DNA from 2 places in the Cellulophaga geojensis KL-A genome. Region 1 is predicted to be linked to the other one. Evidence: riboswitches for the same ligand, from Rfam matches in the RefSeq annotation. Region 1 holds a riboswitch; the other holds the start of a gene.
The links. A riboswitch is a leader RNA that binds a small molecule or an ion and turns the genes downstream of it on or off. The one in region 1 is predicted to bind S-adenosylmethionine.
Positions count from the first base shown of each region.

Region 2: it holds a riboswitch for S-adenosylmethionine, as region 1 does, so the genes downstream of both, KLA_RS03045 (Na+/H+ antiporter NhaC family protein) here and KLA_RS01350 (O-acetylhomoserine aminocarboxypropyltransferase/cysteine synthase family protein) in region 1, are expected to answer to the same signal.

Region 1 is NZ_ARZX01000001.1:286,462-294,391, forward strand. Features, by position in the region: gene thrA (bifunctional aspartate kinase/homoserine dehydrogenase I) at 1-1,019, opposite strand, end outside; gene KLA_RS01350 (O-acetylhomoserine aminocarboxypropyltransferase/cysteine synthase family protein) at 1,085-2,374, opposite strand; SAM riboswitch class I at 2,510-2,623, opposite strand; gene KLA_RS01355 (RloB family protein) at 2,805-3,470, opposite strand; gene KLA_RS01360 (AAA family ATPase) at 3,473-4,849, opposite strand; gene metK (methionine adenosyltransferase) at 5,105-6,361, opposite strand; gene KLA_RS01370 (carboxypeptidase-like regulatory domain-containing protein) at 6,638-7,930, opposite strand, start outside.
Region 2 is NZ_ARZX01000002.1:157,538-165,467, forward strand. Features, by position in the region: gene KLA_RS03010 (AraC family transcriptional regulator) at 1-680, shown strand, start outside; gene KLA_RS03015 (Hsp20/alpha crystallin family protein) at 802-1,278, shown strand; gene KLA_RS03020 (hypothetical protein) at 1,346-1,813, shown strand; gene KLA_RS03025 (T9SS type A sorting domain-containing protein) at 1,868-3,295, opposite strand; gene KLA_RS03030 (hypothetical protein) at 3,677-4,297, opposite strand; gene KLA_RS17475 (phosphatase PAP2 family protein) at 4,437-5,006, opposite strand; gene KLA_RS03040 (DUF1853 family protein) at 5,087-5,899, shown strand; SAM-I-IV-variant riboswitch at 5,953-6,053, shown strand; gene KLA_RS03045 (Na+/H+ antiporter NhaC family protein) at 6,104-7,420, shown strand; gene KLA_RS03050 (DMT family transporter) at 7,466-7,930, shown strand, end outside.

The DNA of each region.
Region 1 (7,930 bases):
CCTTCTCCGTTAGCTAAAGACTTACCTCCAAACTTAATTACCTTAAGTTCTTCTCGTTTTTTATGATCATTAAAAATACCATTTAGCAATTGCTCTAACTGATCAAACTCTATTAAAAACGCATCATGACCATGTAGTGAGTGTATTTCACCATAGGTAACATTACTATTAGCTTGTGCCAGTTGTTTAAAGGTATCTTTATTTTCTTTGGCTGTAAAAAACAAATCAGAATCTACACCTACAATATGTATAGATGTGTTGCTATTTTGCAGGTTAATAAAAGCCTCATTACCATCTCTAGTAATATCTATGGTTTTTAACAACTGGTTCATTAACTTATATGCAGATAATTGAAAACGCTCTTGCAATTTTTTACCGTGGTGGGTTAGCCAACTTTCCACATTAAATAACTGTTGTTCTTCATTTGTGCTTCGGTTAAAACGAGCCTTAAAAGATTCTGGTGTACGGTAGCATAACATTGCGTGCATACGGGCATCATGTACAGGTTGCTTAGAGTTTACCAAAAACTGTTCTTGAATTTGACAGTTTGCAATAAGCCAGTCTGTGGATTTCCAATCTGATGCAACCGGAATTAAATGCTGAGTTAACTTTGGATTTAGTGCAGCCATCTCCCAGGCAATACCACCTCCTAAAGAACCTCCTATTATTGCAAAAAGCGAATTGATATTTAGTTCTTTTAATCCTAATAAAAACAAATGAGCAATATCTTTAGCTACAAAATCTTTATAGTTTTCTATAATAAAGCCATCAAAACCATTACCAGGAATATTAAAAGACAATACCGTGTATTTTGTGGTGTCTATACATTTACCTTCTCCTATTAGTGTAGACCACCAGCCATCTTCACCAGAAACATTAGAGTTACCTGTTAAAGCGTGATTTACAAGTACAATTGGCGCGGTGTGCAATTCTGCTCCAAATACCTGATATGACAAGTCTATATCTTGTGTGCTACCACTTAGCGTTGTATATTTTTTTAGTTTGATATGATGCAACATAGTAAGCTGTTTTAACCTAAATAATTATTAGGTTATTTGTAATTTATTTTGAGAACGTAAGTTTATTAAGCTGTAACTGTAGATATAGCTTTAAAAGCCTCTTCTAAGTCTAACTTTAAATCTTCTATATCCTCTAAACCAACAGATAAACGAATTAAATCTTGACCAACACCTGCAGCCTCTTGCTGCTCTGCTGTTAATTGTTGATGCGTTGTACTTGCTGGGTGAATTATTAAAGATTTTGTATCTCCTATGTTTGCTAAAAGAGAGAATATTTTAGTGGCATCTGTTAGTTTTTTAGCAGCTTCAAAGCCACCTTTTACACCAAATGTAACTAAGCCACTTTGACCTTTTGGTAAGTACTCCTTAGCTAAGTCATAGTATTTATTGCTTTTTAACCCTGGATAGTTTACCCAAGCAACCTCATCTCTACCCTCTAACCAAGTAGCCAATTCTAATGCGTTTGCACTATGTTGTTTTATACGCACTGGTAAAGTTTCTAAACCTTGTATAATTTGGAATGCATTAAACGGACTTAAAGCTCCTCCGAAATCTCTTAAACCTTCTAAAATTAATTTATACGTAAATGCAGCATTACCAAGAGCCTCACTATACACCAAACCGTGGTACCCGGCAGATGGTTCTGTAAACTCTGGGAACTTTCCATTTGTCCAGTCAAAAGTACCTGCGTCTACAATTGCACCTCCTAAAGAAGTTCCTTGTCCGCCTATGTATTTTGTTAGCGAGTGTATTACCAAGTTTGCACCGTGCTCTATTGGGTTTAATAATGCTGGTGATGCTACTGTATTGTCTACAATAAATGGCACTTGTGCTGCTTTTGCTTCTTTAGAAATTGCTTTTAAGTCTAAAACATCTAGCTTAGGATTTCCTAATGACTCTACAAAAAATGCTCTTGTATTTTCTTGCACTGCTTTACCAAAACTCTCTGGATTAGATGCATCTACAAAAGTAGTTGTAATACCTAATCTTGGTAAGGTTACATTTAACAAATTAAATGTACCACCGTACAAACTGCTAGATGCTACAATGTGGTCTCCTGCTCTTAAAAGCGTTAATAAACCTGTAGAAATTGCTGCTGTACCAGATGCAAATACTACTGCTCCTACACCACCCTCTGCTGCTGCTAGTCTGTCTTGTAATATTTGATTTGTTGGATTGTTTAAACGCGTGTAAATAAATCCTAATTCTGATAAAGAAAATAAGTTTGCTGCGTGGTCTGTGTCTTTAAAAACATAAGACGACGTTTGATAAATAGGCACTGCTCTTGTACCTGCTGTTTCTGATGGAGTGTGACCTGCGTGTAATGCGTTTGTTGCTAATTTTTGAGTACTCATAATTTTGTTTTTTATAGTTTAAATTGAAAAAATAAAAAAGCCAAAACCGCGTCTTGCCGACTTTGCAAGATGGTTTAAAATTAAATGAGTTAAAAAGAAATTGGAAATTTGCTTTGTGTAAATAAAAAGCTTGTTTCGTTATCTGCCTATAGTACCGATGTACTTGGTAGAATTTAGCACCTTCTTTGTATGAGCAAAGGGTTGCTAAGGCTTCATTGGGTCTAATCCCTCCGCCTTTCTTGATAACTATTCAATAAGTGTTTTGAACTTTGAGCTACAAATATATGTTCAGAAAAATTTAATATCCTAATCTTTTTTGAAAAAATATTGATTTTAACCTTTTTAACAAGCTTAAATAACAGAAACACAATATTTGTTTGTTTTTGTAACGATTTATTAAATCATTAAAGCAGAAACATTTTGTAAAATTCTAGGTTTTTAGCAGTTTTTCAATCAATTTGTATATATGAGAACCTAATTTTTTTGGATATGGTTCATTTTTATTATCTAAATTTTTAGCTCTGTCAATTGCTATTTTAGTTAAAGGTAAGAATATTTCAGGATTTGGCTTTTTATTATATCCTCTTCCTTGTAAATCACCTAGAACAACATCAATATGGTTTTTCTTTCTACTTTCAGATGCGTTTTCTAAAAGTTTATTTACCTCGCTTTCATTGTATTCTGTAATGTCTTTTAGATGCAATATTAACCATATTTCAAAGCAAGGATTACTCATAGCTAAAAAGAAGTTATTTTCTTTCTTGCAATCAGCTACTAATTTGTCAAAATCAATTTTATGTATAGTTTCCCAATGGTCTCTATCTATAATTAGCCAAAATTCATCTGTTTTTTTAAATTGATAATCTAATTTAGCTTTTTTGAGTAATTTTTTAACACTCAAGGGATCTGTTCCAGAGTTTTCTTCTTTTTTTAACGGGACAATTTCAATTAAACCTGAATCATTGAAAAATACAGACTCTCGAAAGTCGTTAAAATATTTCTTTTCACTTACTGTACCTTCATAAGATAAAACGAATAACTTTTCAGCATCCAAGAAACCTCCTTTTCTAATTAATGGTATTGGTTCTCTTGGCATATTTAATTAAATTGAGGTATAACCGTTAAATTCTCTCTGTTTCCAAACTTAGGAACACCTTTGTATCTTCCTAATAGATAATCTCGTCTAACTTCTTTATCAAATCTAATACTGTAATCTTCCAATGAATGTAATCGACTTGCTCCCATTTTGTCTTTTACAACAAACCAAATTTCATCTTTTCGAAGCAATTTTTGAGTCAAAAGTGTTGATTCGTGGCTGGCAACAATAAACTGACTGTTGACATTTTTGCACTTGGATAGAAAGAAATCAAATAAGTCGTATATCAAATTGGGATGTAAACTTCTTTCCATTTCGTCAATTACGAAGACGTTATCTCCTTTGAAAAAATCAATTATTAGTGGTATTAAATCCATTATTCTTCTTGTACCATCTGATTCATCTCTTAAATCAAATAATTCGTAACCACCACCTGTAATTTTATGTTTTGTTTTCAAAAGCTGAGCCCTCAATGTTCTGTCTTTAAGTATAGAAATAACATAGTATTTGTCATCTTGGACATTAGAAATAAATGCATTAGTTTTTTCTGATTTATCTCCCAATAAATCATTCTCTATATCTTTTAAGATTTCACTTGGAATATCAATTTTCTCAATATCTACCTCTTTAAATTCTATTCCATCAATACCTGTGTCAAAATATCCAAGCATTTCGGTAAACACTTTATTTAAGTCTGTGTCTTCTAGCAGTTCAAACTTTTTACCTACATTTTTAGAATTCGGATAAATAACTGTTAATGCATTTTGAAACCAATCTATAACATTGATAAGATCGTCAATATTTGAAACATTTTCCTTAACTTTTCGTGTTCTTATTTCAGACAAAAAAAGTTGATTTTTTTGAGTTCCTTTTGCGGTGAATTCTAAAAATTGTTTTTCTTCTGTTTTTTTGTTTTTGCTAAGAATTGCGTCTAAGTCAAATTCCTTTGGTCTATTTTTATCTCTTGTAAAAATTTCTTTTTCAGATTTTTTAGATATTTCATAAAGCCATTCTTCTATTATTTCCTTAGAATTAAAAACAAATCCATAAGCGTAATTTTTGTTCTTGTGTTGAATCTCGTACTCAATTCTAGAGTTTTGATTTAATAGCTTTTTGTCTAGTTTGAAGCTACTATATTTTATAGGTTGTTCTGCTTTATTTCCTTTAAGAATAAGTTCTTTTCCGAATTCAATAGCTTTGATTAAATTGGATTTCCCAGATGCATTAGCACCATAAACTACAGCTGTTTTAAGAGCGGAAGTTCCTTTTATTGATTTGGATTTATGATGTGATTTTAAAGTTCCTCTTCCTGGAATAAGAGAAAATACTTCTCGATCTTTAAATGATAGAAAATTCTCAACTGCAAACCTTATTAGCATAATTCTGTTTGTTTTTTATGTAAATTTAGTGAAAAAATCACATTTAATCGCGCGTAAAAATAAAATCGATAAACTTTATAAAGCAATTGTGTTAGGGATTGTAGTGAAAATCCTTTTTTATTTTTCTTAAAAAAGATTGCAACAAAAAGCCCGACCCTTGTGGTAACACCCAAATAAATAGTAAAATATTAAACACAAAAAAAAGTGCTTTACCGTTACAGCAAAGCACTTATATATATTATTAAAAACTTTATTTTAAAGGTTAAAAGCGGTTTTTACTGCGCTTACCATATCTAGTTTTTCCCAAGTAAAAAGTTCTACTTCTTTCTCTACCTTACCATTATATGGAGACTCAAAAACTTTTGTGATTGTTTTTGGTTCTTTCCCCATATGACCATAAGCTGCGGTTTCTAAATAAATAGGGTTTCTTAGCTTTAAACGGTCTTCTATGGCAAACGGGCGCATATCAAAAATTTGCGCTACTATTTTGGCAATTTCTCCGTCTGTTAAATTTACTTTTGCAGTACCGTATGTGTCTACATAAATAGAAGTTGGCTCTACCACACCAATGGCGTAACTTACTTGTACCAAAATCTCATCTGCAATACCTGCTGCTACTAAATTTTTAGCTGCGTGCCTTGCTGCATATGCTGCACTACGGTCTACTTTACTTGGATCTTTACCACTAAATGCACCACCACCATGGGCGCCTTTACCACCGTAGGTATCTACTATAATTTTACGTCCTGTTAAACCTGTGTCTCCGTGTGGACCACCAATTACAAATTTACCTGTTGGGTTAATGTGGTACTGTATTTTGCTTGTAAATAATGCTTGTACCTTCTCTGGAAATTGCGCTATTACTTTAGGCATTAAAATAGAGATAATATCTGATTTTATTTGCGCTAACATTTTTTCATCATTAGCATCAAAATCGTCATGCTGTGTAGATACAACAATAGTATCTATACGCTGTGGCACGTTATCGTCTGAATATTCTATAGTTACTTGCGCCTTAGCATCTGGGCGTAAATAAGAGATTTGTTTACCCTCTCTACGCAATGCGGCAAGTTCTTGTAATATTTTATGCGAAATATCTAATGCCAGTGGCATATAGTTTTCTGTTTCTTTGCTAGCGTAACCAAACATCATACCTTGGTCCCCTGCTCCTTGCTCTTCTTTAGAGCCACGGTCTACACCTTGGTTAATGTCTTGTGACTGTTCATGAATTAATGAGATAACACCACAAGAATCTCCACTAAACTGGTAAGCTCCTTTTGTGTAACCAATGTTATTAATTACCTCACGTGCTATGTTTTGCAAGTCTACATAGGTATTGCTTTTTACCTCACCTGCAAGTACTACTTGCCCAGTTGTAACTAGGGTTTCACAAGCTACTTTACTTTCTGGATCAAAAGCTAAAAAATTGTCTAATAATGCATCACTAATTTGATCTGCAATTTTATCTGGATGTCCTTCACTTACAGATTCTGATGTGAATAAATATGCCATAATATTGTGCTTCTATTGTTAGTAGAGGAATGGTAAGTTAGATTGCAAAAAAACAGGAAAAGGCGTCAAAAAAAATTAACTAAATCTGTTTTAGCATTTTTTGTAGTACTGAGAATCAGTATACGAGGTTGCAATCAGTCAAATCCTTCCTCTTAAATTAGATTGCAAAAGTATAAAATTAGATTGGTTCTAAAATAGTTTTAACGAAAAAATAAGAGGCTACAGTTACAAATTAATTTGCAATCCATAGCCTCTATATAAACAAACAATGCTGTATTACAGGTTGTACCTTACTTTTAAGGTTACATATCTAGGTTGTATAAAATACTCACTTGTGCTAACATACAAAGTATTATCACTATCCTGATTTAAAGATTCTGTATTAAATAAGTTAGTTACTCCTAAAATATACTCCCATTTACTATCCTTTTTTTGATAACCTAAGGTAGCATCCATAAAAGAATATGTATTTAAACTTTCTATCTCGTTTTTGTAATTGTAATAAGAGTAGTCTGCATTAAAAATAAAATCTCTTAAAAAAGTAGCATCTAGCTTTACGCTTGGTTGATGTGTATAATATTTTATACTAGAGCCATTTGGCTGCTCATAATTGTTTACTGCTAGGTTGTATCCAAACTCTATATTTGGCGCATTTAAAAAACGTGTTCCTAAGCTACCTCTGTAAGTAGTTGTAAAAGACTCGTTAATTGCCTGTTCATTATCTACTATTTGGTTAAACTTAGAATAATTCATAGTTGCTCCTAAACCAGCTTTTATTTTACCAAAAGTTCGCTCAAAAGATCCGTTTGCAGAAAAGGTCTCGTCTGCAAAGTTAGAGTTAAATGGAGACGATATTCTGTTAGATGTTTGTATAAACTCTTCATCTGATGTTGCAGGATAATCTAGATTAGGGTAATTTAAGAAGTCTGAGATGTTACGTACTTGGTCTACCCTTTTGTTATATGATAATGATGCTCTAATATTGCTAAAATTAAACATATTAAAATTGTTATAACGCAATGTTAAGTTATGAGACAATGCACTTTCTAAATCTCTGTTACCCTGAAAAAGAGAATTGTAATTGTTCATTACAAAAGAAGATGCAAACTGGTTAACATCAGAAAAACTTGTCATCATTCTGTAATTAAAGTTAATATCTTCACTCTTTTTAATTTGTAATCTTGTATTAAAACTTGGTAATAAACGTACAAAATCATCTGTAACAGTAGATCCTAATTGTTCATTTTTTGTAGTGTAATTGTGTACAGATACACCTGGTGTAAAGGTAAATGCACCAGCTTTTACTCTATACTCAAAGGCCATATAAATATCACTAAAGTTATACTTAACATCATTCTCTACAGAGCTCACTGCATCATCTAAGCTATATTTTGCTCCACTATCTAGTATCTGAAAAATTTCTGAATTAAATTTTTGTGTACTTAATAGAGAGCCAAGTGTAAACTTTACATTACTCTTATCTCCTGTAATATACCAGTAATCTATTTTTGCATCTAGCTTATTGGTTTTTACCATTTTGTCTTGCACAACATCATAACCATCTTGGGC
Region 2 (7,930 bases), on a different contig from region 1:
CTAATTTTGTGTTTTTAAAATTTACAGATTCGTTTTTTAAAAATGTAAATAAAGTGACTATAGATAGAAATGAATGGTTTAAAGAAGCATCATACATACTATCTAATTACAACCAATTGCCTGGAGATATTATTAAAAATGAAATAGACCGCAATTATTTAGAAAGTTTAATAGATATGATATTGCAAGAGTCTAGAAGTTATGGTGACGACTCGGTTAGCTTAATAACTAGTTTTATGACTAGTATTTTAGAAATATTAATACGCAATATTAAAAACAGTACTTATTTTGAAACTCCTAACAATAATTCTGATAATAGAATTACAAAAATGCTTGCATATATAAATGAAAACATTGACAAGACGGAATTGTTAAAAGTTGAAAATTTGGCAGATGTTTTTATGATGTCACCAACCTATGTTAGTGAATATTTTAAAAAACAAGTAAAAATGTCACTAAGAGAATATATTATAAAAGGAAAGCTAAAGTTAGTAGAGATACGCTTATTAAACTCTGATTTTACACTTACAGAAATTGCTGATGAATTAGGGTTTACAGATGTTAGTCACTTATCTAAAACATTTAAACGCTACGCAGGTACTTCTATTAAAGAGTTTAAAAATAACGGAGAATATATGTTATTAAAACGAGGTTCTTGTGCACCATCTATTAGAGCTTAAAAAAGTATTTAATATTAAGATTTTTTTAATGTGTCAGTTTTATAAATTGGCATTTTTTTTGCTGTTAACTACTTACATATTAAGTATTTGATTTTTTGTTTAATTTAAAATTTTTGTAATTATGAGCAATTTAATTAATGTTCCTAAAAACGGAGGTTTAACAAGCACAAATTCACCTATTAACTTTCCTAGCTGGTCTAGAGTAATAGACGATATGTTTAATTTAGATTTACCTACTGTATTTACATCTAACTTTAATACAGGTATAACTTTGCCTAAGGTAAATATTAAGGAAACACCAGAGTCATTTTTAGTTTATATGGCTGCTCCTGGGTTAGATAAATCTAATTTTCAGGTAGAAATAGATAACCAATCTTTAACTATTTCTGCAGAAATTAAAGAGGAAGAAGAAACTAACAACCAACACTATACGCGTAGAGAGTTTGGATACTCATCTTTTAAAAGAACTTTTACACTACCAGAAACTGTTAATGACGCTAGTATAGATGCAAAGTATACAGATGGTATTTTGCATATTACCTTACCAAAAAAAGAAGAGGCAAAGCAAAAGCCTGCTAGAACAATAAATATATCTTAATTAATAATAACAGGGAGCTAACAATTAGCTTCCTGTTATTTTATAATGTCTAATTAATTTTTACACTATGAAAAAGTATTTAGCTCTAGCCCTACTAATTTGCTTAAACGTTAGTTGTAATGGGCAAAATAACAAAGAAGAAACAACGCCAAAAACGGCAGAAAAAGTTCCGCCAGGTGACTGGAAAGTGAATAAACAGTATGATGATAAGGGAAATTTAATACAGTATGATAGTATTTACTCTTGGTCATCTAGTAACACATACAACAACTTATCTGATCTAGAAAAAGACAGCTTGTTACACAGTTACAAGTCAAAGTTTTTCTCTAGTTTACACTCCTTTCCAACACCACAAGATATAGACTCTATATTTATGGATAGTTTTTTTAATGATGATTTTTTCTCTAGTGATTTTGGAGAAGATTTTATGCAGTTAGATAAAATTAGAAATAGAATGCTACAGCAACAGCAGCAATTTTTTAAAAAATATTCTTCTAAAGTTGAACCTAAGGAAAGTGAAAAAACTAAATTATAAATAAAACCCAAAACATAATTTATGTTTTGGGTTTTAAGTTAATAAAGAAAATTGTTATTTAGATATTACAATTTTTTGCTTTGTAGACTCACCATTTGCTTTGGCTAATTCTAGTACATAAATACCTTTTTCTAAAGAAGAAACATTTAGTGTACCATCTGCAACATCTTTTCTTAAAACAATTAGTCCTTGCAAATTATAAACCTTAGCCTGTACATAGTCTTTACTACTAATATTTACAACGTCTTTAGCAGGAATAGGAAATACTGCTAGCTCTTGCTTTTCTTCTTCATTAAAAGTTAAAGTTCTAGCAGAATTATTAGAAATCTCTGTATTAACAAAGTTACTAGCATTAACAGGTTTGTATACTCTAATCCAATTTACAAGTAAATTATTATTTTCAAAATTCTCTAACTCTTTATCTGTAGCAGATCTGTTAGCCTCTGCTTGCCAACTTTGGTCTTCTACATTAATAATAATATCCATTTCTTTTGTAAATCTTCTCTGGTTATTTAAATAATTAAATGGATCTATAACACTAATATTAGACTTGTTTTTTGCATCATTTAAACTAGTAGCAATATTCATTTTTTGATATCCATTTTCTCTAACTAACTGTCCGTTAACACCAGTACTTGTTACACCAGCTGGGTATGTATATTGCCAAGTACCATCTGCTAATCTGGTTTGTACTGCAGTATCATCTAAAACACGTACCATTTGCCCGTCTACATAATACTCTAATCTTGTAGCTGAAACCCAATTAACACCAATTCTTACAACTCTTCCTCCCCATTGGTTAACTCCATTTTTTTGCCACCAACTATTAAAATCTGCAGGTTGGTAATCTTTAAAGTTTGGAGGCCTAATAAATACATGATGACTAAGGTGTATTTTATTTGCAAAGAAACCATTTCTATTGTCGTCTCCTGGCCCTCCATAACATTCTATAATGTCTATTTCCTGTGTGTCATCTGGGCTAAGTAGCCAAATATCCGAAGCTAATGAAGAGTTCATTACTTTTATACTAGCTTCTACAAATACAGGGAATTTTACACGCGTTTTGTTAGTTATACAACCAGCTCTTGTTTCTGGTCTAGAAATTAAATTTCCGCTAGAGCCAACAAAAGACTTGGTTGCTCCAGGGATTCTAGATGCCCAAATATTTAAATGACCTCCAGAAACAGCTACGTGGTTTTGCATCCATTTTGTTGGTCCTGGACCTTCAAAATTATTGGGAGCACCACTTGGTAAATTATGGTATTTATTATACCATTTTTTATTATTTCCTGGGCCAAAATCGGTAACATTGGTAGAAGGTAAAAATTGGTAGTTAAAATCGTCACTGGCTTGTACTTGTAATTGCCACGTTTTTCCTGATCCGGCATTTGCGGGTATAGGTATGTTATCCCAATCGTACTGAGCATTAACAAATAGCAATTGTAGAAACATAATAATTGATAGTAGGCTAATCTTTTTCATAAAAAATGTAGTTTAAATATTGATTAAATTATTTTCTTCAAAAAAATTCATATCCTGGGGAAACAGACTAAAATTATTTAACACGAAACTACTATTTAACAAGAAAAATATGATAAATATACACTAGACAAATACTCAACAGGCATATAAATAACCTATTAAAACTTATGTATTTTATCGGTAAAAAAACTATATTGTTGGTAAATACAGCTGAAAATAAAATTACGAATCTATCTTATAAAATATTTTTTGTAAGAAAAAACTTTTACATATACTTACTTTGTCTATGTAATTTAGTCCTAAAAATAAAAAAGGTTGCCTATAGGAACATAGGACAACCTTTGTAAAAAGCGGGGAACGCTTTATATTGTATATTTACTATTAGCCTTTAATGGTAAGTTCACCATTTTCATCGACCTTAAACTCAACTTCATAAAAATTAGTTACTATATTACGTCCTTCAATGGTTTCATTGTTAGGTTCTGTTACGTGTATTTCAAAATCTGAAGATATTTTATTTGTCTTAGTGTCTACTTCAACGTAGTATTCTCTAACTTGATAGTTGTCTATTTCCATTTCTTCTTCAATAAGTACAACACCTTTATTTACATTAGAAAAAATAGCATCTACATCTAGATCACTAATTTTAAGTTTACCTTGTGCATTTTTGATATGAAATTTTTTCTGAAAGGCATCATTCAAAAGCTTTTCATCTTCTAAAGTAGCTTCAGCATAATTTGTTTTTGTGGTATAACGTCTGCTAAATAATTTACCATCTTTTAAATACTTAATGGTAATGCTCCCTAAATCTGAGTTTAAATCTTCTTTAGAATAAAACTCTAACCTATAAACTTCTAAATCGGCTCCAAAACTAGTCATTGCTAATTGTTTGGCTGCTTGTAAGCCTTCTAGTGTAGAAATTCTGATTGTGTCTTTATCGCTACCACAGGAAGTTATTAACAACATAACAAGTAGAAACGTAATTTTTAAAGTATTTTTCATTTTTATGTTTGATTGTTTTACACTCCAAAACTAGCCAAACAGTTACTGAGTCTTATATTAGAATATAAAAATGTAGCCATCTAATATATATTTAATTGTAATTGATATATTTTCGTTTTAAAATTACTTTAAGGAACTTCTAAGAAATAAGTACTAAGGTTAGCCCAAACAATGAGCCTATAATTAAGCCTGTAACAACCTCTTTTGGTGTGTGCCTTTTTAATACAAGTCTAGACCACATTACTAAAAATGTAAATAATATAAGAACAACACCTAAACGCCTATTTACAAATATAATAGCAAGTGCTAAATATATGTTTATAGCCACGTGCATAGATATTTTTATAAGAAAATTAATTCCGAAAGAAGCTAAAAGCATAAGCGTAGCTATAGAAAAGCTAGTGCAAATGTAAACAGGCTGGTTTGTATAAAATAAAAAGAAAAGAACCAAAACCATTAGTGGTAAAGCAAATATATACAACGATCTACGCTCCCTTTTGTTAGACACATCTAAGTCTGTATATTTTCCTCTTCTTTTTCCTATATAGACCCAAGCAATTAAAACTAGAAAAAAAATGCCATAAATAAGAGATAAGGTATGGGAAAAGACTGTTTCCTTATCATTAAGATTAAAAATTAAAATTAAAAAAGGAAATAGCAACAACGGGTGTCCTAATACAGATATAAATTGAGCTATTTTAATTTTCATTTAAACCATTTATTATCACAAATATAGTTTTATTTGTAGAAATAGTTAATTAATTAGTACAAGTGTTTACTTTGTTTTAAATGACATTACAATACAAAGACATAGAGCAACAGTTTATTGGTTATGTAAATACCCCAACACTATGGGTAAGCAACAGCGTGTATGGTTTAAAACAGTTTGAACTAGAAAAAAATGATACTCCAAAATTTACTGATAAGATACCAACAAATTTAAGATTAGGAAAAAGGGTAGAACGCTATGTTAGCACAGATTTTAAGCAATCTAAAGACATTACTATTTTAGCAGAAAACCTACAAATACAAAACAATAAGCTTACTATTGGTGAAATAGACTGTATTTTAATAAAAAACAAAATAGCCTATCATATAGAAATAATTTATAAATTTTACCTGTTTGATGATACGGTTGGTAGTACTGAGTTAGATTATTGGATTGGACCAAACAGAAATGATTCTCTAATTAAAAAGTTAGATAAACTTAAAGATAAGCAACTACCACTACTCTACAACACCCATACAACCCCAATAATTAAAAAGCTAAATTTAAGTTTAAATAAAATTAAACAACGTGTATTTTTTAAAGCACAACTATTTACACCTTACAAAAGAAGTGTAAAATTTAAGCAGTTAAATAAGAACTGTGTAAAAGGTTTTTATGTTAAGCATGCACAATTAGAGCAATTTAATAAGTGTAAGTTTTATATACCTAACAAAACTAATTGGCTGCAAGAAGTAAAAACACAAGTAAACTGGCTAACATATAATACATTTACTGCAGAGGTTAACACCTTAATTACTGCCAAAAAGTCTCCATTATGCTGGATAAAATTTCCTAACGGAGAATTAGAAAAGTTTTTTGTTGTTTGGTGGTAAAAAATAACAGAAAATTATGATTTTATCTCGTTGTTATGCTTTAGTTTTGCGCACTTAATTATCAAGAATCTCAAAAAAAAGAGATAGCAACCTGCAATAACGAGCAAGGTGCTAAAAAAGGATAAGCCAATACTTTGGAAAAAATGTTAATTTAACTCCTTATTATTTGTCTTTTTCTTATTGTGATTCTGCAAAACAATAAAAATGACTGCAATAAAAAATAGTACACCAAAGCTTATAGCATTATTACCCTTATTTGTATTTGTATTTACATTTTTAGGCGTAGGTATTTATCAGAACGACTTTTATGCATTACCAGCGCCTATAGCTGTTATTGCAGGTATTATAGCCGCTTTTTTATTATTTAAACAAACTATTAATGCTAAAATTAATACACTTTTAGAAGGCTGTGGAGATAGTAAAATACTAACTATGTGCCTTATATATTTGTTGGCTGGTGCATTTGCAACAATTACCAAAGAAACAGGTAGTGTAGACGCTATTGTGAGTTTAGGGTTAGATATAATTCCTATACAATACATTTATTTTGGAGTGTTTATTATTGCTGCCTTTTTATCTATATCTACAGGTACATCTGTAGGTGCCATTGTAGCTTTAACACCAATTGTTATAGGGTTTGCAGATAAAGGTGGTGCATCTTTAGCCGTGCTTTGTGGTGCACTTTTAGGTGGTGCTATGTTTGGAGATAACCTTTCTGTAATATCAGATACAACTATTGCAGCAACACAATCTTTAGGAGTTAAAATGAGCGATAAATTTAAACAAAATATAAAAATTGCATTACCAGCAGCTTTAATTACAATTGTTGTATTAATTTTTAAAGGAGCAGATTTAAATGCGCATAGTTTAGAAAATACAACCTATAATTATAACCTACTAAAAATAGTACCTTATGTATTTGTAATTGCACTATCTGTTATTGGTGTAAACGTTTTTGTTACCTTATTACTTGGTGTAATTTTAGCTGCAATAATTGGTATATTTTACGGTGACTTTACGCTAATTGAATCTACTAAGTATGCATATGCAGGATTTACGAGTATGACAGAGATTTTTTTGTTATCCTTATTGTCTGGTGGCTTAGCTGCTTTGGTTGCTAAAAATGGAGGGATAGACTATATTCTAAATAAAATAAAAACACTTATAAAGAGTAAAAAATCTGCACAATTTGGAATTGCCACACTAGTAAGTACGGTTAATATGGCTATTGCAAATAACACCGTTTCCATAATTATTTCTGGTACTATTGCCAAAACTATAAACGATGAGTATAAGTTAGACAATAAAAATACGGCTTCAATATTAGATATTTTTGCCTGTATTACACAAGGATTATTACCTTATGGAGCACAAGTGTTAATGATTTTAAGCTTTTCTAAAGGAAAACTAACATATACAGACTTAATAAGTAATACCTGGTATTTACTTCTGTTATTTATCTATACCATAATATACATTAGTTTAAATCCGTTTAAATTGAAGAAATCTGACATAAAATAATACACAACACTCTTAAAAATTATCTAAAAAACTATCTTCGCGGCCATGTGGATGTATTTAGGCCTTTTATCGGCTTTATTTTTAGGGTTACATAATTTGTGTAAAAAACATGCTGTACAAGGCAATGAGGTTTTTCCTGTACTTTTAGGTACTATAACTGCTGGTTTTTTACTGTTACTACCTTTTTATTTAGGATCTAAATTTTATCCTGAGTTTACTAAAGAAATTGGTTTTTACATCACAGATATTCCTTGGCAAAACCACGCATTAATTGTTATAAAATCTATGCTAATGGCTGGCTCTTGGGTATTGGCTTACCAAGCCTTAAAACATTTGCCCATTACTATTGTTACTCCAATACGTTCCGCCGGACCTTTTTTTACTTTTATTGGCGCAATTTTTATTTATCATGAACGACCAAATTATTGGCAATGGATTGGCTTTTTCTTAATCATATTTTCTGTTTTTTTATACTCTAGAATTGGAAAACAAGAAGGTATCAATTTTAAA